DNA from 2 places in the Staphylococcus sp. 510 genome. Region 1 is predicted to be linked to the other one. Evidence: a T-box and tRNA genes for the amino acid it is inferred to sense, from the RefSeq annotation. Region 1 holds a T-box; the other holds one or more tRNA genes.
The links. The T-box of region 1 lies ahead of serS (serine--tRNA ligase). A T-box ahead of a tRNA ligase gene usually reads a tRNA of that ligase, here a tRNA-Ser.
Positions count from the first base shown of each region.

Region 2: it has a tRNA-Ser gene. The T-box ahead of serS (serine--tRNA ligase) is inferred to sense a tRNA for this amino acid. The anticodon was not compared.

Region 1 covers NZ_JBXVVK010000014.1:20,801-32,977, reverse strand. The annotation lists gene dnaN (DNA polymerase III subunit beta) at 1-165, shown strand, start outside; gene yaaA (S4 domain-containing protein YaaA) at 496-741, shown strand; gene recF (DNA replication/repair protein RecF) at 738-1,853, shown strand; gene gyrB (DNA topoisomerase (ATP-hydrolyzing) subunit B) at 1,863-3,797, shown strand; gene gyrA (DNA gyrase subunit A) at 3,834-6,512, shown strand; gene AC2D8K_RS10680 (NAD(P)H-hydrate dehydratase) at 6,625-7,437, opposite strand; gene hutH (histidine ammonia-lyase) at 7,771-9,270, shown strand; T-box leader at 9,354-9,568, shown strand; gene serS (serine--tRNA ligase) at 9,652-10,938, shown strand; gene AC2D8K_RS10665 (AzlC family ABC transporter permease) at 11,266-11,958, shown strand; gene AC2D8K_RS10660 (AzlD domain-containing protein) at 11,955-12,177, shown strand, end outside.
Region 2 covers NZ_JBXVVK010000017.1:2,628-14,804, reverse strand. The annotation lists gene gltC (glutamate biosynthesis transcriptional regulator GltC) at 1-126, opposite strand, end outside; partial or broken gene gltB (glutamate synthase large subunit) at 327-4,823, shown strand; gene AC2D8K_RS11260 (glutamate synthase subunit beta) at 4,839-6,302, shown strand; tRNA gene AC2D8K_RS11255 (tRNA-Ser) at 6,355-6,447, shown strand; partial or broken gene treP (PTS system trehalose-specific EIIBC component) at 6,728-8,165, shown strand; gene treC (alpha,alpha-phosphotrehalase) at 8,241-9,878, shown strand; gene treR (trehalose operon repressor) at 9,904-10,638, shown strand; RNA gene ffs (signal recognition particle sRNA large type) at 10,730-10,999, shown strand; gene AC2D8K_RS11230 (GNAT family N-acetyltransferase) at 11,157-11,687, shown strand; gene dnaX (DNA polymerase III subunit gamma/tau) at 11,758-12,177, shown strand, end outside.

The DNA of each region.
Region 1 (12,177 bases):
AATCTTAAAATTTCATTCAACTCAAAATATATGATGGATGCATTAAAAGCGATTGATAATGACGAAGTCGAAGTCGAATTCTTTGGTACGATGAAACCGTTCATTTTAAAACCTAAAGACGATGATTCAGTTACTCAATTAATCTTGCCAATCCGTACGTACTAATCATGACTTAAAAAGCGAAAACGAATAATAGCTGAGACAAGATAAAATGTCTCAGCTATTTTTTATTTAAAGTTCATTTTAAAGTGTGTGAGCCTTTGTTTAAGCGTAAGAAATTATTTTTAGGAGGAATTTATCGTTTTATAGAAAAATAAGCTAATATGCCCTTTAAAATTAAAATGACGTTAATACAACTCCAAAAACGTAAGTAAAATAGCATTGAAATTTAAAATAGAGAAATTATCACTATAAGTAAACGTTTACATTCTTTTTTTTACATGAAATTTGAGCGCAAAACAGGTATAATATATTAATGACATAAAAAGAAATGGAGTGATGAATTTGATTCAAGAAGTTGTTGTAGAAGGTGACATTACTTTAGGTCAATTTCTGAAAACAGAAGGTATTATTGAATCAGGTGGCCAAGCGAAATGGTTCCTACAAGATTTCGAGGTTTTAATTAATGGTCAACGTGAAGTTAGACGTGGCAAAAAATTAGAACATCATGATCGTATCGATATACCTGAATTGCCTGAAGATACGGGTGCTTTTTTAATCATTCACCAAGGTGAACAATGAAATTAAATACACTCCAATTGGAAAACTATCGTAACTATGAACAGGTTACAATCGATTGTCATCCTGAAGTGAATATTCTCATAGGTGAGAATGCACAAGGAAAGACGAATCTCCTTGAATCAATTTACACTTTAGCTTTGGCAAAAAGCCACAGAACTTCTAATGATAAGGAACTCATACGTTTTGATTCTGAGTATGCTAAAATAGAAGGTGAGCTAAACTATAGACATGGCACAATGCCACTGACGATGTTCATTACTAAAAGAGGTAAGCAAGTGAAGGTCAATCACCTAGAGCAAAGTAGGCTAACACAATATATCGGACATCTAAACGTGGTTCTTTTTGCGCCGGAAGATTTGAATATCGTGAAAGGATCACCTCTAATACGCCGTCGTTTTATAGACATGGAGTTAGGACAAATATCAGCTGTCTATTTGAACGACCTTTCTCAATATCAACATATTTTAAAACAAAAGAATAACTACCTAAAACAGCTACAAATTGGTAATAAGACTGACACCACTATGCTGGAAGTCTTAAATCAACAATTTGCTGAATATGCGTTAAAGGTGACGTTGCGTCGTGAACATTTTATTAAAGAACTAGAACAATTAGCTCAACCTATTCATGCAGGCATTACGAATGAGCGTGAAGCATTGGCGCTTAAGTATTTACCAAGTTTGAAATTCAGTCATCAAGATCAATCAGAATCAGAAATGTTAGAAGAGATTCTGACATTACTTAATGACAATCTTCAAAGAGAAAAAGACCGTGGTGTGTGTCTCTTTGGACCACATCGTGACGACTTAGGTTTTAACGTTAACGGCATGGATGCGCAAACTTATGGTTCACAAGGTCAACAGAGAACAACCGCATTGTCGATTAAGTTAGCTGAAATTGAACTAATGAATATAGAAGTTGGAGAATATCCAATTTTATTACTAGATGATGTGTTGAGTGAATTAGATGACTCACGTCAAACGCACTTATTGAGTACAATTCAACATAAAGTACAGACATTTGTAACTACGACATCCGTAGACGGTATTGATCATGAAATTATGAATAATGCTAAGTTATACCGTATAAATCAAGGTGAAATTATAAAGTAACAGAAAGTGATGGTGAATACATTGTCAGATGTAAACAACACAGATAATTATGGTGCTGGGCAGATACAAGTATTAGAAGGACTAGAAGCGGTCCGTAAACGACCTGGTATGTATATCGGTTCAACTTCAGAAAGAGGCTTGCACCATTTAGTATGGGAAATTGTTGATAATAGTATTGACGAAGCATTAGCAGGCTATGCTGACGAAATTAACGTAACAATTGAAAAAGATAATTGGATTAAAGTTACTGACAATGGTCGTGGTATCCCAGTAGATATTCAAGAAAAAATGGGACGTCCAGCAGTTGAGGTTATTTTAACTGTACTTCACGCCGGAGGTAAATTCGGTGGCGGCGGATACAAAGTATCAGGTGGTCTACATGGTGTAGGTTCATCTGTTGTTAACGCCCTATCAGAAGATTTAGAAGTATACGTACACCGTAACGATACGATTTATCACCAAGCCTATAAAAAAGGTGTACCTCAATTTGATTTAAAAGAAATTGGTAGCACAGATAAGACGGGTACAGCAATACGTTTTAAAGCAGATAGCAGTATCTTTACCGAAACAACAGTTTACAACTATGAAACATTACAACAACGTATTCGTGAGTTAGCATTCTTGAACAAAGGTATTCAAATCACTTTAACTGATGAGCGAGACGAAGATGATATCAGACAAGATTCTTATCACTATGAGGGTGGGATTAAGTCTTATGTAGAAATGTTGAATGAAAATAAAGAACCTATCCATGGCGAACCTATTTACATTCACCAATCTAAAGATGATATCGAAGTTGAAATTGCGATCCAATATAATAAAGGCTATTCAACGAATTTATTAACATATGCCAACAATATCCACACGTATGAAGGTGGTACGCATGAAGATGGCTTTAAACGTGCGTTAACGCGTGTGTTAAATAGTTATGGTATGAACAGTAAAATAATCAAAGAAGATAAAGATAGACTTTCAGGTGAAGATACACGTGAAGGTTTAACAGCTATTATTTCTATCAAACATGGTGATCCTCAATTCGAAGGTCAAACGAAAACAAAATTAGGAAACTCTGAAGTACGACAAGTTGTAGATAAATTATTCTCTGAACACTTTGAACGTTTCTTATATGAAAACCCTAGTGTTGGTAGAATTATTGTTGAAAAAGGTATTATGGCATCTCGTGCACGTGTTGCTGCAAAGAAAGCACGTGAAGTGACACGTCGTAAATCAGCATTAGAGATTTCAAGTCTACCTGGTAAACTTGCTGACTGCTCTAGTAAAAACCCTGAAGAAAGTGAAATTTTCTTAGTCGAAGGGGACTCTGCCGGTGGGTCTACTAAATCAGGCCGTGACTCAAGCACACAGGCGATTTTACCATTGAGAGGTAAGATTCTTAATGTTGAAAAAGCACGTCTAGATCGTATTTTAAATAACAATGAAATTCGTTCTATGATCACAGCATTTGGTACTGGTATTGGTGGAGAATTTGATATTAGTAAAGCACGATATCATAAAATTGTAATTATGACAGATGCCGATGTTGATGGTGCTCATATTAGAACATTATTATTAACATTCTTCTATCGTTTCATGAGACCGCTAATTGAAGCGGGATATGTATATATTGCTCAACCACCGTTATACAAATTAACGCAAGGTAAACAAAAATACTATGTCTTCAACGATAGAGAATTAGATAAATTAAAAGCAGAATTAAATCCAACACCTAAATGGTCTATTGCCCGTTATAAAGGTCTTGGTGAAATGAATGCCGATCAATTATGGGAAACAACGATGAATCCAGAACACCGTTCAATGTTACAAGTAACATTAGAAGATGCAATTGATGCCGACCAAACATTTGAAATGTTAATGGGTGATGTTGTTGAAAACCGTAGACAATTTATTGAAGATAACGCGGTCTATGCCAACCTAGATTTCTAAGCACTATGAACTGAACTTTTGAAGGAGGATCTCTTGATGGCTGAATTACCTCAATCAAGAATTAATGAACGAAATATAACCAATGAAATGCGCGAATCATTCCTAGACTATGCAATGAGTGTTATCGTTTCTCGTGCATTACCAGACGTCAGAGATGGATTGAAACCAGTACATCGTCGTATACTGTATGGATTAAATGAGCAAGGTATGACTCCAGATAAGCCATATAAAAAATCCGCACGTATCGTTGGGGATGTTATGGGTAAATATCACCCACATGGTGACTCATCTATTTACGAGGCTATGGTAAGAATGGCACAAGAATTCAGTTATCGTTATCCACTTGTGGATGGACAAGGTAACTTTGGTTCCATGGATGGTGATGGCGCAGCTGCCATGCGTTATACCGAAGCACGTATGACTAAAATTACGCTAGAATTACTACGTGATATTAATAAAGATACAATTGATTTTATTGATAACTATGATGGTAACGAAAGAGAGCCGTCAGTCTTACCTGCACGTTTCCCTAACTTATTAGTTAATGGTGCGGCAGGTATCGCCGTAGGTATGGCGACTAATATACCACCTCATAATTTGACAGAGGTGATTGATGGCGTACTTAGTTTAAGTAAGAACCCAGACATCTCAATCAGTGAATTAATGGAAGATATTCAAGGTCCAGATTTTCCAACTGCTGGTCTTATCTTAGGTAAAAGTGGTATTAGACGTGCTTATGAAACAGGTAGAGGTTCTATACAAATGCGCTCACGTGCTGAAATTGAAGAACGTGGTGGCGGACGTCAACGTATTGTTGTTACAGAAATTCCATTCCAAGTTAACAAGGCACGAATGATCGAAAAAATTGCTGAACTTGTACGTGATAAAAAAATTGATGGTATTACTGACTTACGTGATGAAACAAGTTTACGTACAGGTGTAAGAGTTGTCATTGATATTCGTAAGGATGCTAACGCAAGTGTTATCTTAAATAACTTATATAAACAAACACCATTACAAACATCATTTGGTGTAAATATGATTGCCTTAGTTAATGGCAGACCTAAGTTGATTAATCTTAAAGAAGCATTAGTCCATTACTTAGAACATCAAAAAACGGTTGTACGTAGACGTACAGAGTACAATTTAAGAAAAGCAAAAGACCGTGCCCATATCTTAGAAGGTTTAAGAATTGCACTTGATCATATTGATGAAATCATTAGTACCATTCGTGAATCTGAAACAGATAAAGTGGCAATGGAAAGCTTACAAGAACGCTTCAAATTATCTGAAAGACAAGCACAAGCTATCTTAGATATGCGTTTAAGACGTTTAACTGGTTTAGAAAGAGACAAAATTGAATCAGAATATAACGAATTATTAGCTTATATTGATGAATTAGAAGCGATTTTAGCGGATGAAGAAGTATTACTACAATTAGTTCGTGACGAATTAACAGAAATTAAAGAACGTTATGGTGACGAACGTCGTACAGAAATTCAACTTGGCGGATTAGATGATTTAGAAGATGAAGATTTAATCCCAGAAGAACAAATTGTAATTACATTAAGTCATAACAATTATATTAAACGTCTTCCAGTATCTACATATCGTGCACAAAACCGTGGTGGTCGTGGTGTACAAGGTATGAATACATTAGAAGAAGACTTTGTGAGTCAATTAGTTACTTTAAGTACTCATGACAATGTCTTATTCTTTACGAATAAAGGCCGCGTATACAAACTTAAAGGTTACGAAGTACCAGAATTATCTCGTCAATCCAAAGGTATCCCAATTGTTAATGCGATTGAACTTGAAAATGATGAAAGTATCAGTACAATGATTGCTGTTAAAGACCTTGAAAGTGAAGACGATTACCTAGTATTTGCAACACGTAAAGGTATCGTTAAACGATCATCATTAAGTAACTTCTCTCGTATTAATAAGAATGGTAAAATTGCGATTAACTTTAAAGAAGATGATGAGTTAATTGCAGTTAGACTAACCGATGGTGAAGAAGATATCCTTATTGGTACTGCACATGCTTCATTGATTAGATTCTCTGAAAAAGCATTACGTCCACTTGGCCGTACAGCAGCAGGTGTGAAAGGTATCACATTACGTGAAGGTGATGAAGTAGTCGGTTTAGACGTCGCACATGCGAATAGTGAAGATGAAGTATTAGTTGTTACTGAAAATGGATACGGTAAACGTACACCAGTTGCTGATTACCGATTATCAAATCGTGGCGGTAAAGGTATTAAGACGGCAACAATTACAGAACGTAATGGTAACATCGTGTGTATTACAACTGTTACAGGTGAAGAAGACTTAATGGTTGTAACGAATGCAGGTGTGATTATACGTCTAGATGTACATGACATCTCACAAAATGGTCGTTCTGCACAAGGTGTTCGACTTATGCGTCTAGGTGATGACCAATTTGTTTCAACAGTAGCTAAAGTAAAACAAGAAGATGATGCTGATGAAGCAGAATCAGATATTGAAAGTGATAATGCTCAAGGTGAGTCTAATAGCGAAGAAGTTATTGAAGGTGGCGCACCAGGCAAAGCAATTCAAACTGAAGTTACTGATGAAGAACAAGGTTCAGAAGACACTCAAGATGGCGATGAACGAATCGATGTAAGACAAGACTTTATGGATCGTGTAAATGAAGATATCGAAAACGATTCAGAAAATAATGAAGATGAATAAACCATAATATAAAGTGAAAAATAAGACTCCCCTATCATCAGGGGAGTCTTATTTTTTATCTAATAAAAAGGGATATGGCGACTGTTAAATGTGACCATATTCCCTATATAAGCTATTCTTCTAATTGTTTCATTGCGAATGGAATTTCATTGATTAAACGTGATGGAGGTACGACATACATCGTTTCAGAAAGCTTTTCTCCGATATAACTATGTGTATAAGTCGCGCTCATCACCGCTTCTTTAATACTATCGAATTGACCTACGAAGCTAGTAATCATACCTGCTAAAGTATCACCCATACCACCAGTTGCCATAGCTGGGCTACCGATAGATAGTTTATAATCTTCATTTCTAAAGTAAATCTCTGTACCATGTTTTTTAAGAACAACTGTCGCGCCAATACGATCAACCGCTTCACGATTACGCTCATATGTTTGTTCTTCAATTGGGGTACCACTTAAACGTTCCCACTCTTTTTGATGTGGCGTAAAAATTACTCGACATGAAGGTAGTTGAGGTTTAAGTTTACTAAAAATCGTAATAGCATCACCGTCTACTATTAAATTCTGATGAGGTTGGATGTTCTGCAATAAGAAAGTAATCGCATTATTTCCTTTAAAGTCTACGCCAAGTCCTGGACCAATTAAGATACTGTCTGTCATTTCAATCATTTTAGTAAGCATCTTTGTATCGTTAATATCGATAACCATTGCTTCCGGGCATCGAGAATGTAATGCAGCATGATTAGTTGGATGTGTAGCTACAGTAATCAATCCACTACCACTGAATACACATGCACGTGCTGCTAACATGATTGCACCACCTAAATTGGCAGATCCTCCAATTAATAGGATTTTACCGTAATCCCCTTTATGAGACTCTTCTTTTCTTTTAGGAATATTAATAGTATCTAAAGTTTCCATCTACCTAAACCTCCTTTTACCGGATTATTTATTTCTATTATACTGACCGGTCTATGTTCAATGATTCATTTTATATTGAATATAAGTCACAACGATGCGTGTGCTTTTAAATACAATAATGAATACTATACCTGTAATACACTTTCGTCAATAGAAATTTAAGAAATGTAACGATATAGAAACCTAATATAACAGTGACAATATTTTAGCGTATTAAATAATTAAATTGTTAATGTATTATAAAAATTGTAAAAAGTATTGTTTATATAAAAATGAAAACGTATACTTTTTGATAATGGAAGTTTTAATTCTACATAAAGGGGAGCTGTTTCTATGACTTTATTTTTAAATGGAGATGCTTTAACGATTGAGGATATTAAACAATTATTACACCAAGATTTAAAAATTGAAATCACTGAGGAAGCATTAGAAAGAGTTAAAAAAAGTAGAAATGTAGTAGAAAGAATTATTAATGATAAAGAAACCATTTATGGGATCACTACAGGGTTTGGTTTATTTAGTGATGTGCGTATTGATTCGACTCAATATAATGACTTACAAGTTAATTTAATACGTTCACACGCTTGTGGGATGGGCGAACCATTTTCTGAAGAAGTATCACTCGTGATGATGATTTTACGTCTTAATACATTATTAAAAGGAAATTCAGGTGTAACGTTAGAATTGGTCGATCAGCTCAAATATTTCATTAATGAGCGTATTATACCTGTGATTCCTCAACAAGGCTCACTCGGTGCATCAGGGGATTTAGCACCATTATCTCATTTAGCTTTAGCACTTATTGGTGAAGGGCTTGTTTACTTTAAAAACGAAGAAGTTGATAGTCGTTATGTCTTAAATGAATTAGGAAGAGCACCATTACATTTACAAGCTAAAGAAGGATTAGCATTAATTAACGGCACACAGGCTATGACTGCTCAAGGGGTCATTAACTATATTGAAGCGGAAGACCTAGGTTACCAAGCAGAGTGGATTGCGGCGCTCACGCATCAAGCGTTAAATGGTATTGTTGATGCATATGATCATAGAGTGCATGCATTTAGAAACAGTCAAGAACAAGTAGATGTCGCAGCACGTATGCGTGATTGGTTAGAAGATTCAAAGTTAACAACAAGACAAGCTGAGATTCGTGTTCAAGATGCGTATTCTTTACGTTGTATTCCACAAATTCATGGCGCTAGTTATCAAGTGTTTAACTACGTAAAAGAAAAGTTAGAGTTTGAAATGAATGCTTCAAATGATAATCCACTTATCTTTGATGAAGACGGTGAAACAACAGTTATATCTGGTGGTAACTTCCATGGACAACCTATCGCCTTTGCGCTTGATCATTTGAAGTTAGGTGTCAGTGAATTAGCGAATGTTTCAGAACGACGTGTGGAACGACTAGTGAATCCGCAATTGAATAACGGTCTACCTGCATTCTTAAGTCCTGAACCTGGTTTACAAAGTGGCGCGATGATTATGCAATATGCGGCAGCAAGTTTAGTATCAGAGAATAAAACACTAGCACATCCAGCGAGTGTAGATTCTATCCCATCTTCAGCTAACCAAGAAGATCATGTATCTATGGGTACAATTGCTTCAAGACATGGTTATCAAATGATTGAAAATGCACGACGTGTTATTGCGATTGAATGTATTATTGCGTTACAAGCAGTTGAGTTAAAAGGGGTTAATCAACTATCACCTAAAACACGAGACAAATATGACGAATTTAGAAACATTGTGCCATCTATCAAACAAGATAGACAATTCCATAAGGATATAGAAGCCGTAGCACAGTACTTAAAGGATAGTGCGTATCATTAAGACATTCATAAAATGAAAATGATTGAATTTTAAAATAACTTGAAAATTACAAAAAACTTTGCTATATTGTGAGTAAGTTAATAAAACATTGTTCGTAGGCCAAGTAGTATTATTGATGGATTTCAGAGAGCTTGTGGTTAGTGAGAACAAGTAATCCACTTTAATGTGAATCTACCTACATTTAGTGAGCAATCGGCGAATAACCGTTATTTTAGTTAAGTGCAAATGAAGTAACATTTTATTAAGTGTTTGCTTTGTTTGTTAAATAGGGTGGCAACGCGTAGACCACGTCCCTTGTCGGGGCGTGGTCTTTTTGTATGCTTTTATATACATAGTTGGCATGCTAAATATATATTTTTTATGGGAAAGGATGAAGGTTTCATGTTAGATATTAAACTTTTTAGAACAGAGCCAGACAAAGTTAAGAGCAAAATTGAATTAAGAGGAGACGACCCTAAAGTAGTCGATGAGGTATTAGAATTAGATGAAAAGCGTCGTACATTAATAAGCAAGACAGAAGAGATGAAAGCGAAACGTAATAAAGTAAGTGAAGAAATCGCTCAGAAAAAACGTAATAAAGAAAATGCTGATGATGTTATTGCTGAAATGCGTCAATTAGGTGATGACATTAAAGAATATGATACACAATTAAATGAAATTGATAATAAAATGACAGACATTCTATGTCGTATTCCAAACCTTATCAATGACGATGTACCACAAGGTGCTTCAGATGAAGAAAATATCGAAGTAAAAAAATGGGGTACACCACGTGAATTTGATTTCGAAGCGAAAGCACACTGGGATATCGTAGAAGATCTTAAAATGGCTGACTTCGATCGTGCCGCTAAAATTTCTGGTGCACGTTTCGTTTATCTAACAAGAGACGGTGCACAATTAGAACGTGCATTAATGAACTACATGATTACGAAACATACAACACAACATGGTTACACTGAAATGATGGTACCTCAATTAGTTAACGCTGATACAATGTATGGTACTGGTCAATTACCTAAATTCGAAGAAGATTTATTTAAAGTAGAAAAAGAAGGACTATATACAATTCCAACTGCTGAAGTACCTTTAACAAACTTCTATCGTGATGAAATCATCCAACCAGGTGTCTTACCTGAAAAATTCACTGGACAATCTGCATGTTTCCGTAGTGAAGCGGGTTCAGCTGGTAGAGATACAAGAGGTTTAATTCGTTTACACCAATTCGACAAAGTTGAAATGGTACGCTTTGAAAAACCTGAAGATTCTTGGGATGCTTTAGAAGAAATGACTACAAACGCTGAAGCAATCTTAGAAGAATTAGGATTACCATATCGTCGTGTTATCTTATGTACTGGAGACATTGGTTTCAGTGCTAGTAAAACATACGACTTAGAAGTATGGTTACCAAGCTATAACGACTACAAAGAAATCAGTTCATGTTCAAACTGTACTGACTTCCAAGCACGACGTGCCAATATCCGTTTCAAACGTGATAATGCAGCTAAACCTGAATTAGCGCATACGTTAAACGGTAGTGGTTTAGCTGTAGGTCGTACATTCGCAGCAATCGTTGAGAACTACCAAAATGAAGATGGTACAGTAACAATCCCTGAAGCCTTAGTACCATTCATGGGTGGTAAAACTCATATTCAAAAGCCAACTAAATAATTTAGATTGTTAGCGAATAAATAGCTATACAATGCGCGGTAATGAAGAGCCATCATTGCCGCGTATTTTTTATGCGAATAATCAAAAGTAAGAGGGTAGGGGAGGGTCATTAAGTAAAATTTAGATGCAAAAATAGAGGGGACGTCTAATTGTTTACGGAAAATTCTGTCATATTATAAACGCTTTAGTTGCGACGTTTTTAAACCGATGGTTGTCTTACGTCACACATACCGACGTCTAAAGTGATTGCCGTTTTCATCATTGTATATTAGACTTGAGTTTATTATTTAAACGTAAATGCATTTGGTACTAGAAAGGGGAGGCAAGATGACCCATCTCACATTTAGACAAGGTGTTAAAGAATGTATTCCAACATTATTAGGATATGCAGGTGTTGGTATTTCATTCGGTATTGTTGCTGCATCTCAAAAGTTTAGTTTATTAGAAATTATATTACTTTGTTTAATTATTTATGCTGGTGCGGCGCAATTTATTATATGTGCGTTAGTCATAGCTGGAACACCGATAACAGCGATAGTGTTGACAACGTTTATTGTTAATTCACGTATGTTTTTATTAAGTATGACGTTAGCACCTAATTTTAAGTCTTATAGTTTATGGAATCGAATTGGACTTGGTTCTTTAGTGACCGATGAAACATTTGGTGTAGCCATCACACCTTATTTAAAAGGTGAGCCAATTAACGATCGTTGGTTGCATGGTTTAAACATTACAGCATATTTGTTTTGGACCTTTTCTTGTGTAGTTGGTGCTATATTCGGCAAATATATTTCGAATCCAGAGATGTTAGGATTAGATTTTGCGATTACGGCTATGTTTGTATTTTTAGGTATTGCTCAATTTGAATCTGTTAAAAAGTCTAAGATCAACATCTATCTTGTGCTTATTCTATGTGTCATTGTGATGATGTTAACGTTAAGCTTTGTTATGCCTTCATATGTAGCGATTATTATATCTGCGGTTGTCGCTTCTACATTAGGGGTGGTGATGGACAGATGATGACAGATCAACATATGTTAATCATTATTATTCTATGTGGTATTGTTACGATTTTAGTTAGAGTGATTCCATTTATGATGATTTCACGAGTGAATTTACCTGACGTTTTGATTCGATGGTTATCCTTTATTCCAATTACACTTTTTACAGCGCTCGTCTTGGACGGTTTGATTCAACAACATGAGGGTAGTGTAGGCTATACACTCAATGTGCCATTCA
Region 2 (12,177 bases), on a different contig from region 1:
TTCTTTTTCTAACTGAGTCATTTGACGACTTATGGCTGATTGGGCAATATTTAATTCTAATGCAGCTTCAGAAATATGTTCTCGTTTAGCTACTTCTACAAAATATTTAAGTTGTTTGATTTCCATCATTTCAATCCTCACTTTTAGCTACTTCTGCAACTTATCCAACATTACATTTGACACTTATTATAACAGTTTGGTTGTTAATTGTTCTAATTTTTAGATAAATATTATCTAATTTATATATTGAACAGATGAAACAATTACATTATATTAATGATTACTAAATATTAATTGTCAGAAAATTCTAAAAGGGAGTGTGCATCATGTATAATGAGAAGCTAAAAAAGGGATTATACGATTATCGTGAGGAACATGATGCTTGTGGTATTGGTTTTTACGCTAATATGGATAACATTAGATCACATGATGTCATTGAAAAATCATTAGAAATGTTATGTAGATTAGATCATAGAGGTGGTATCAGTGCTGATGGAATGACTGGTGATGGTGCAGGTATCATGACTGAAATTCCCTTTAAATTCTTTGAACAGTTGCATGATTTACCACTACCCAAGGAAGGTGAATATGCAGTAGGGCTATTTTTTTCAAAAGAACGTGTGATTGGAAGTAAGCATGAGACGGTGTTGAGTCACTATTTTGAAGGTGAAGGTTTCGGTGTCATAGGTTATCGTGATGTACCAGTTAATAAAGAGGCAGTTGCACAGCATGTAGCGGATACGATGCCTTTTATTCAACAAGTGTTTATCGATATTCGTCACGCTGAAGATATAAATAAACAACTTTATTTAGCTCGAAAGCAAATAGAATATTACGCTGAACAAGAAGGGATAGAATTATATTTTACAAGCTTATCTCACAAAACCATTGTCTATAAAGGATGGCTACGTTCTGATCAAATTAAAGGGCTATATTTAGATTTAACACACGAAGCCTATCAATCGAAACTTGGTCTAGTACATTCAAGATTTAGTACAAATACATTTCCGAGTTGGAAACGTGCACATCCTAATCGACTACTTATGCATAATGGTGAGATTAATACAATTAAAGGTAATGTTAATTGGATGCGTGCACGTCAAAATAAATTAGTACATACACTTTTTGGTGAGGATCAACATAAAATACATCGTATTGTTGATGAAGATGGTAGTGATTCATCAATCGTTGATAATGCATTAGAGTTTTTATCTTTGGCAATGGAACCGGAAAAAGCTGCCATGCTATTAATACCAGAGCCATGGCTCTATAACAAATCGAATAACAAAGATGTACGTTCGTTTTATGAATTTTATAGTTACTTAATGGAGCCATGGGATGGACCTACAATGATTTCATTTTGTAATGGGGATAAGATAGGTGCATTAACAGACCGTAATGGTTTGCGTCCTGGTAGATATACCATCACGAAAGATAATTTCATCGTCTTTTCTTCTGAAGTTGGCGTAATAGATGTTGATGAATCAGAGGTTGCGTTTAAAGGGCAATTAAATCCTGGAAAATTATTATTAGTCGATTTTAAGAAGAATAAAGTTGTTGAAAACAATGAATTGAAATATGAAATTGCTAGTGAACATCCGTATGCAGAGTGGCTAAAAACAGAAAAATATGAAGCTCATATAGATCATGTGAAATACAGTTCAACTGAATATGATGATGAAACATTATTTAAACTACAACGTCAATTTGCGTATACAAAAGAAGAAATGAATAAGTATATCGTTGATTTAGTTTTGCAGAAGAAAGATCCTATTGGTGCTATGGGATATGATGCACCTATTGCAGTATTAAATGATAGACCTGAAAGCTTATTTAATTATTTTAAACAGTTATTTGCACAAGTTACTAATCCACCTATTGATGCTTATAGAGAAAAAATTGTCACAAGTGAAATGTCTTATTTAGGTGGCGAAGGCAATCTATTGAAACCTGATAAAACAGTACTTCATCGTGTTCAACTTAAAAAACCAGTATTAACAGAGGCCCAATTAGAAGCTATTGATACTGAGAAGTTTAAAACGACTTATGTTTCAACTATATATCATGATGATTTAGAGGCTAGTTTGAAACGATTATCTGATGAAGTGATTCAATATGTGAAAAATGGTTCTGAAATTATCGTATTAGACGATAGTTTGCTAGCGTCAGAATCAGGATTTGCCATGCCAATGTTACTAGCAATGAGCCATGTTCATCAATGTTTGATACGCGAAGGTTTACGTATGGAAACAAGTTTAGTTGCAAAATCTGGTGAGACACGTGAAGTACATCACGTAGCATGCTTACTAGGTTATGGGGCAAACGCAATCGTGCCATATTTAGCTCAACGAACGGTTGAACAACTCACAAATGATGGCAAATTACATGGTACAGTAACATCGAATGTCGAAACGTATACAAACGTGTTATCAGAAGGTGTTATTTAAGTAATGGCTAAAATGGGAATATCAACAGTTCAAAGTTATCAAGGTGCACAAATATTTGAAGCGGTTGGGATATCACAAACTGTTATTGATAAATATTTTACAGGGACACAATCTAAAATCTCTGGTATTAACATTCAACAAATTGATGAGGAAAATAAAGCAAGACAAGAGTCGCATTCAGATTGTTTAGCGTCTGGTAGTACTTTCCAATGGAGACAACAAGGACAGCATCATGCTTATAATCCTAAAACAATTTTCTTATTACAGCATGCTTGTCGTGATAATGACTATGACTTATTCAAACAATATTCCGATACGGTTAATCAACAGCGCCAAGATTTTATTCGTCATTTATTAGAATTTAAGACTTGTAAACCTATTGATATATCAAAAGTTGAGCCTGCTTCTGAAATTGTTAAACGTTTTAACACAGGTGCAATGAGTTATGGATCTATATCAGCTGAAGCGCACGAAACATTGGCGCAAGCGATGAACAGTCTAGGAGGTAAAAGTAACAGTGGTGAAGGTGGAGAAGATCCTTTACGCTATCAACCTCAAAAAGACGGTAGTAATAAAATTAGCGCAATTAAACAAGTTGCCTCTGGAAGATTTGGCGTAACGAATGACTACTTACAACATGCAAAGGAAATACAGATTAAAGTAGCACAAGGTGCTAAACCTGGTGAGGGTGGTCAATTACCTGGTTCTAAAGTATATCCGTGGATTGCCGAAACAAGAGGATCTACGCCGGGTATCGGTCTCATTTCACCACCACCGCATCATGATATCTATTCTATCGAAGACTTAGCACAATTGATTCATGATTTGAAAAATGCAAATAAAGAAGCGGATATTGCTGTTAAATTAGTGTCGAAAACAGGTGTGGGAACCATTGCATCAGGGGTAGCAAAAGCGTTTGCAGATAAAATTGTCATCAGTGGCTATGACGGTGGAACAGGTGCTTCGCCTAAAACTAGTATTCAACATGCGGGTGTGCCTTGGGAAATAGGTTTGGCAGAAACACATCAAACTTTGAAATTAAATGATTTACGAAGTCGAGTAAAGTTAGAAACAGATGGTAAATTGCTTACTGGTAAAGATGTAGCGTATGCATGTGCGCTTGGAGCGGAAGAATTTGGATTTGCAACAGCACCTTTAGTGGTTTTGGGATGTGTTATGATGCGTGTTTGTCATAAGGATACATGTCCAGTAGGAGTTGCTACTCAAAACAAAGATTTACGTGCTTTATTTAAAGGAAAAGCACAACATGTTGTACATTTTATGTATTTTATTGCAGAAGAATTACGTGAAATACTTGCATCATTAGGATTGAGAACAGTTGAAGAATTAGTAGGACGAACAGACTTATTACAACGTTCTTCTCATATTAAACCAGGAACAAAAGCAGCATCTGTTGAAATCGAACGATTAATCAACATAGCTGATGGTCCTAATACTAAGGAAATAGCACAGAATCATCATTTAGATGAAGGTTTTGATTTGAATTATCTATATCCAGATGCCAAACAAAGTATAGAGGCAGGTCATGCATTTTCAGGAAGTTATACCATTAAGAACGTTCAACGTGATGTTGGCGTGATTACTGGTAGTGCGATTGCTAAACAATATGGGGAAAAAGGATTACCAGAAGATACGATTTATGTTAATACGGATGGCCATGCTGGTCAAAGTTTGGCTGCTTTTGCGCCAAAAGGATTAACGATACATCATAATGGAGATGCCAATGACTATGTCGGTAAAGGTTTGTCAGGTGGTACAGTCATTGTACAAGCACCTAATTCATTACGTGAAAATGAAATCATAGCAGGAAACGTATGCTTCTATGGTGCATCAAAAGGTAAAGCTTTTATTAATGGTAAAGCCGGAGAACGTTTCTGTATTAGAAATAGTGGTGCCGATGTGGTAGTTGAAGGTATTGGTGATCATGGACTTGAATATATGACAGGCGGCCACGTATTAATACTTGGCGATGTAGGAAAGAACTTCGGTCAAGGTATGAGTGGTGGCGTAAGTTATGTATTTCCAAGTGATATCAGTCAATTTAAGACGCAACATGCACTTAATACTTTGGAATTTAGTGAAGTTATGTATGACGAAGAAATGCAGTTTATTAAGAAAATGCTTAAGAGTCATGTGAAATATACACATAGTTCAAAGGCGCAAGATATATTACAACATTTCGATGACATAAAAAATCTAGTTGTCAAAGTGATACCTAAAGATTATAAATTAATGATGCAAAAAATTGATATTCAATTACGTCAACATAGTAGAAAAGACGATGCTATGTTAGCGGCATTTAATGATAACAGTTCAAGTGTTGATGAGACATTAAAACCAGCAGTAGTTTATTAAGAAAGAGGGATTATCATGGGCGAATTTAAAGGGTTTATGAAATATGAAAAGCAAGCATTAGCAGAATTGTCTTTGATTGATCGTCTTTCAAATCATCATGCATTTCAACAACGTTTTACAAAGGAAGATGCATCTACTCAAGGGGCGAGATGTATGGACTGCGGTACACCTTTTTGTCAAAGTGGATTATCCTATGGTTTTGAAACGATAGGATGCCCCATCGGCAACTATATTCCGGAATGGAACGATTTAGTTTATCGAGGAGATTTTAAAGCAGCATACGATAGACTTAGTGAAACGAACAATTTTCCAGAATTTACTGGACGTGTATGTCCAGCACCATGTGAACAATCATGTGTGATGAAAATTAATCGGAATTCAGTAGCTATTAAAGGAATTGAACGTACAATTATTGATGAAGCATATGAAAATGGATGGGTTAAGCCAAAATATCCTGAAGCGGATAGAGGGCAAAGTGTTGCTATCGTAGGAAGTGGACCAGCTGGGTTGACAGCAGCTGATGAACTTAACCATAGAGGCTATAAGGTCACAGTATATGAACGAGCTAAGGAACCCGGTGGCTTATTGATGTATGGTATTCCTAACATGAAATTAGATAAAGATGTGGTAAGACGTCGTATTAAATTAATGAAAGAAGCTGGCATTCAGTTTAAAACTGGCATTGAAATTGGTGTCGATATCAGTCGTGAAGATTTAGAATCAACATATGATGCTATTATTTTATGCACAGGTTCACAGAATGCTAGAGATTTACCGTTAGAGGGACGTATGGGTTATGGTATTCACTTTGCAATGGATTATTTAACAGAACAAACACGATTTTTAACTGGTGAAATTGACGAAGTAACTATCTCAGCTAAAGATAAGAATGTCATTATTATTGGTGCAGGAGATACGGGGGCAGATTGCGTGGCAACAGCGTTGCGTGAAAATTGTAAATCCATTGTGCAGTTCAATAAGTTTACGAAACTTCCTGAAGAAATCACTTTTGAAACCAATACATCGTGGCCACTTGCCTTACCAGTATTCAAAATGGATTATGCACATAAAGAATGTGAAGCGAAATTTGATAAAGAGCCACGTGCATATGGTGTTCAAACAATGAGATATGATGTGGACGATACTGGGAAAGTGAGAGGGCTTTATACACAAATATTAAGAGAGACTGAAGACGGTACGGTGATGGAAGATGGACCAGAACGATTTTGGCCAGCAGATTTAGTTATACTTTCCATTGGCTTTATAGGTACTGAAATCATCATTCCACAATCATTTGGTATTAAAACCGAACGAAACAAAATTGTGGCTAATGACAAAGACTTTAGAACGAATCATTCGAAGATCTTTGCTGCTGGGGATGCACGAAGAGGACCTAGTCTTGTTGTATGGGCTATTAAAGAAGGTAGAGCCGTAGCTGATGCAGTTGAAACGTATTTAAACCAAGAAATTCTAGTGTAAAAAAGAATTGACTTTTAATGAACACTATTATATGATAATTATTGTGTTCAATGGAGGAATACCCAAGTCCGGCTGAAGGGATCGGTCTTGAAAACCGACAGGGCCTTAACGGGCCGCGGGGGTTCGAATCCCTCTTCCTCCGCCATTAGAATTTTAAATCCAAGACTAATAGATATAAAAGGCAAGTATTCATTTTATGATGAGTATTTGCCTTTTTTATTTGCCTTTTTATATAGCGACGTTAAGACGGAATTGAACAACGCAGTGCTGACAGTTTTATATGCCTAATAAAGGGGCAGTTTTAAATTGAAACGTGACTCATTTGTGTCTTTGAAGTAAAAGATTATATGAATTTACTTGAAAGCCTTTACATAACTTGTCTAGACAAGTTATACTTTGTGTAAGATAACAAAGGAGTGAGGGCTATGGCTGTAAAAAAACAAGATGTAAAAGCCATTGTAGATACAATTGGGGGGGAAGGAGAACCTAGATACTGCGACACACTGTGTAACAAGACTACGGTTAGTATTAAAAGATGATAATAAAGTAGATAAAGATGCGTTGAGTGATAATCCTTTAGTAAAAGGACAATTCAAAGCAGATCATCAGTATCAAATTGTTATTGGGCCGGGAACGGTAGATGAAGTTTATAAACAATTTGTAGCAGAAACGGGAGCAGAAGAAGCTTCAAAAGACGACGCTAAACAAGCTGCAGCTAAAAAAGGGAATCCAATTCAAAGATTGATTAAATTATTGGGGGATATATTTATACCAATCTTACCAGCGATTGTAACAGCTGGGTTATTAATGGGGATCAATAACATTTTAACTATGGAAGGGTTATTTGGTCCTAAAAAGTTAATAGACATGTACCCACAAATTGCGGACATTTCAAATATAATTAATGTCATCGCAAGTACCGCTTTCATTTTCTTACCTGCTTTAATTGGTTGGAGTAGTATGCGTGTATTTGGAGGAAGTCCAATTTTAGGATTGGTTTTAGGGCTTATCTTAATGCATCCGCAACTTGTATCACAATATGATATTGGTAAAGGGCATATACCAACTTGGAATTTATTTGGCTTAGAAATTAAGCAGCTTAATTATCAAGGACAAGTTTTACCAGTATTATTAGCAACATATGTGTTAGCTCAATTAGAGAAAGTACTAAACAAAGTTGTACATGATTCTATTAAGATGTTCGTAGTTGGACCGGTAGCATTGTTGATTACAGGTTTCTTAGCGTTTATAGTTATAGGACCTATTGCCTTAATATTAGGCACAGGCATTACAAATGGCGTGACTTATGTATTTGAACATGCAGGTTGGTTAGGTGGCGCGTTATATGGTTTATTATATGCACCACTTGTAATTACAGGTTTACATCACATGTTCTTAGCCGTTGATTTCCAATTAATGGGTAGTAGTTTAGGCGGTACATATTTATGGCCAATTCTAGCGATTTCAAATATTTGCCAAGGTTCAGCGGCATTTGGTGCATGGATTGTCTATAAATGTAAGAAAATGGTTAAAGAAGAAGGACTTGCGTTTACTTCAGGTATTTCAGGTGTATTAGGCGTAACTGAACCAGCTTTATTTGGTGTGAACTTACCATTAAAATATCCTTTTATTGCGGCCATTCTAACTTCAAGTGTACTAGGTGCTTTCATTGGTGCTCACAAAGTATTAGGTAGTGTTGGTGTAGGTGGTTGGCCTGCATTTATCTCAATCAAAAGTGAATTTTGGTGGATCTATCTTCCAGCTACATTAATTGCGACAGTTGTTCCTGCTGTGTTAACAATAGTATTTTCAAGATTTAGTAATCAAAAAGCTAAAAAGATGGTCGACACATCTAATTCATAAAAAAGTAAAGCGTTCAAGTTGATTAAACCTCTGAGCGCTTTTTATTTTCATATAATACATAAAGGTGGTTTAACAATGAGTGAACAAGACTGGAGAAAATCAGTTGTTTATCAAATATATCCCAAATCATTTAATGATACGACAGGCAATGGTGAGGGTGATTTAAAAGGTATTATTGAGAAACTAGATTATTTACATTTTCTAGGCGTAGATTACATATGGTTAACGCCAATTTATGAATCGCCTATGAACGATAATGGGTATGATATTAGTAATTATCTTACTATTAATGAACAATTTGGTACTTTAGAAGATTTTAAAGTTTTAGTGAAAGAAGCTCATCGACGAGATATTAAAGTAATGATGGATATTGTGATTAACCATACATCAACAGAACATCAATGGTTTAGGGAAGCCATTCAATCTAAAGATAGTCCTTATCGAGACTATTATTTCTTTAGACATTCAGAGGATGGACCGCCCACAAATTGGGAATCCAAATTCGGAGGTAATGCATGGCAATATGATGAAAAAAGTGATGACTATTATTTACACTTATTTGATGTTACTCAAGCAGATTTAAATTGGGATAATCCAGAAGTTAGACAAGCCCTTTATCAAATTGTCAATTATTGGATTGATTTTGGTGTGGATGGTTTCCGGTTTGATGTGATCAATCTTATTTCCAAAGGTGAATTTAAGGATTCTGACAAAATCGGAAAAGAGTTTTATACGGATGGACCCAAAGTGCATGAGTATTTACATGAATTAAATCAACATACATTTGGTAATAAGAATATGATGACTGTCGGTGAAATGTCGTCTACTACCATTGATCACTGTATTAAATATTCTAATCCAGAAAGAAAAGAATTGAGTAGTGTATTTAATTTCCATCATTTAAAAGTAGATTATCCTGACGGTGAAAAATGGGCTAAGGGTAGTATGGATTTTCAACAACTTAAAAAAATATTGATGGATTGGCAATTAGGTATATATGAAGGTGGTGGCTGGAATGCGATATTCTGGTGTAATCACGACCAACCACGTGTAGTTTCACGCTTCGGGGATGATAGTTCTGAATCTTTACGTCAAGCAAGCGCTAAAACATTAGCCATCTCACTACACATGCTACAAGGGACACCATATATTTATCAAGGCGAAGAAATTGGTATGACCAACCCTCATTTCAATTCAATAGATGCTTATAGAGATGTAGAATCATTAAATGCTTATGATTATTTGAAAAATCAGGGATACAACGAGCAAGAAATTTTAGAAATATTAGATCAAAAATCACGTGACAACTCTCGTACGCCAATGCAATGGAATGCAACAAATCATGCAGGTTTTACAACTGGAGAACCTTGGATTTCTATTCCTCAGAACTATCACCATATTAATGTGGAACAAGCAATGAAAGATTCTGAGTCTATTTTACACACATATAAAACATTGATTTCATTAAGACATCATCACGATATAATAACTTATGGTAATATTGAACCGATGTATATGGAACACGAACAATTATTTGTATATCGTCGTCATTATCGCAATCAAACTTGGTTGGTTATTGCTAATTTCTCTAAAGAACCTGTATTATTACCTGAAGATTTAGATGTCTCAGGTGATGTAATTATTCAAAATGGAATATTAGAGCAACGTCAAATGTCAGGCTTTGGTGCAATTGTGGTTGAAACGGCGAAGTAATTTTATGTAAAAAGAGGATCTCAACATGACTCAAAAGAAATTCATTACTATTTATGAACAGTTAAAAAATCAGATTTTATCAGAACAATACCAATATGGTGATCAAATACCGTCAGAGAATGAATTGGTATCTAATTATGGGACGTCTAGAGAAACGGTTCGTAAAGCGCTGGAGCTGTTAGCGAATGATGGCATGATTCAAAAGATTAGAGGAAAAGGGTCTGTTGTTATATACCAAGGAATCACTGAATTTCCGTTTTCAGAGTTGATTAGTTTCAAAGAAGTACAAGATCAATTAGGCTTGAAACACCATACTGAACTTATTGTTAACGAAGAAGTTAAAGCAGGCGATTATGAAAGAGTAAGGTTAGCATTAGGATTAAAAAATGATGATATATTGCTTCATGTTATTCGCGCACGTTCAATTCAAGACAAGGTGAAAATCTTAGATGAAGATTTTTTCTTGGAATCTGTAGTTACATCTATTCCTAATAGCGTTGCGAAACAATCTATATATAACTATTTAGAAAATGATTTAGAGCTAGATATCAGTTACTCAAGTAAATCTATTACTATTGAACCATTTTCAAGATTAGACTATGAGATGTTTGGCGATATTAACCCTCCTTATACAGCGACAGTGCGAAGTACAGTATATTTAAAGGATACGACACAGTTTCAATATAATATATCTAAACATCTTGCGACTGAATTTAAATTTAAGGAGTTTTCAAGACGTCGAGAAAATTTATTGCAATAGAGTCGAAGCTGAACGAATTTATGATAGATATTTATAGTTGTAAGATTTTAAGCTTGCAAACATAATAGTAATTATAGTATTATAAATCTTACCGTGCTAGGTGGGGAGGTAGTGGTTCCCTGTACTCGAAATCCGCTTTATGCGAGACTTAATTCCTTTGTTGAGGGCGTATTTTTGTGAAGTCTGCCCGAAGCACGTAGTGTTTGAAGATTTCGGTCCTATGCAATATGAACCCATGAATCATGTCAGGTCCTGACGGAAGCAGCATTAAGTGGACTCTCATATGTGCCGTAGGGTAGCCGAGATTTAGCTAACGACTTCGGTAACGTTTGTGATATACGTTCGATTCAAAGGTGCACGGTTTTTAAATTTATAAATAATAATATCGAATATAGATTTGAGCGACTTGTATGATGAGTCGCTCTCTTTTTATATAAATAGATAAATGTGACATAATTTGATAAAGTTATAACGATAAAACAAACGAAATAGCTAATGACGTAAATGGTGGTGTAAAGATGCAAATCTATTTGAGTACCTTAACAGAAGTGGATTATGAAGAATCATTAAATAGTATTGAAGCAAATTACGATGAACAACCGGAAGCAAGTTGGCAGGAAAAAGCGCTTGTTAAAACATTAAGAAAGTCAGATGACTATAATTATGAGTTAGAAGTAATAGCGAAGAACGAACAAAATGAAGTGATTGGACATATCATGCTTGTCGAAGTCAGAGTGATTTCAGAAGAGAAAACATATACCGCTTTGACTGTCGCGTCACTATCAGTAAAAAAGGAATTAAGAAATCAAGGATTAGGTAAAGCACTAGTCCAAGCTGGTGAAGAACGTGCGAAGTCAGAAGGGTACACTACTATTGTAGTTGATCGAGAAACATCATACTTTACTCAATTAGGCTATCAATTAGCAAATGACTATAATTTATATTCTAAGGATGAAGATGTCACGCAGCCTTTATTAGTGAAGTTTCTATGGGATAATTTAACAGACCAACCAATTGGACAAGTAAAATATCCAAGTATTATGCGTTAAAGAATTTTTATTGATGAACAGGCTAGCACAAATGATATAATAGAGAGTAATTGCAAACGGAGGTGCTAAGGTGAATTATCAAGCGTTATATCGTATGTATCGTCCTCAAAGTTTTGATGACGTCGTCGGACAAGAGCACGTAACTAAAACTTTACGAAATGCGATATCTAAAGGGAAACAATCCCATGCCTATATATTTAGCGGCCCTAGAGGGACAGGAAAAACAAGTATTGCTAAGGTGTTTGCTAAAGCTATTAATTGTACAAATAGTACAGACGGGGAACCATGTAATGAGTGTGCAATTTGTAAAGGTATCACTCAAGGCACTAATTCTGATGTGATTGAAATAGATGCTGCGAGTAACAATGGTGTTGATGAGATTAGAAATATTAGAGATAAAGTTAAATACGCACCAAGTGAATCCGAATACAAGGTTTATATTATTGATGAAGTTCATATGTTAACGACAGGTGCTTTTAATGCGTTATTA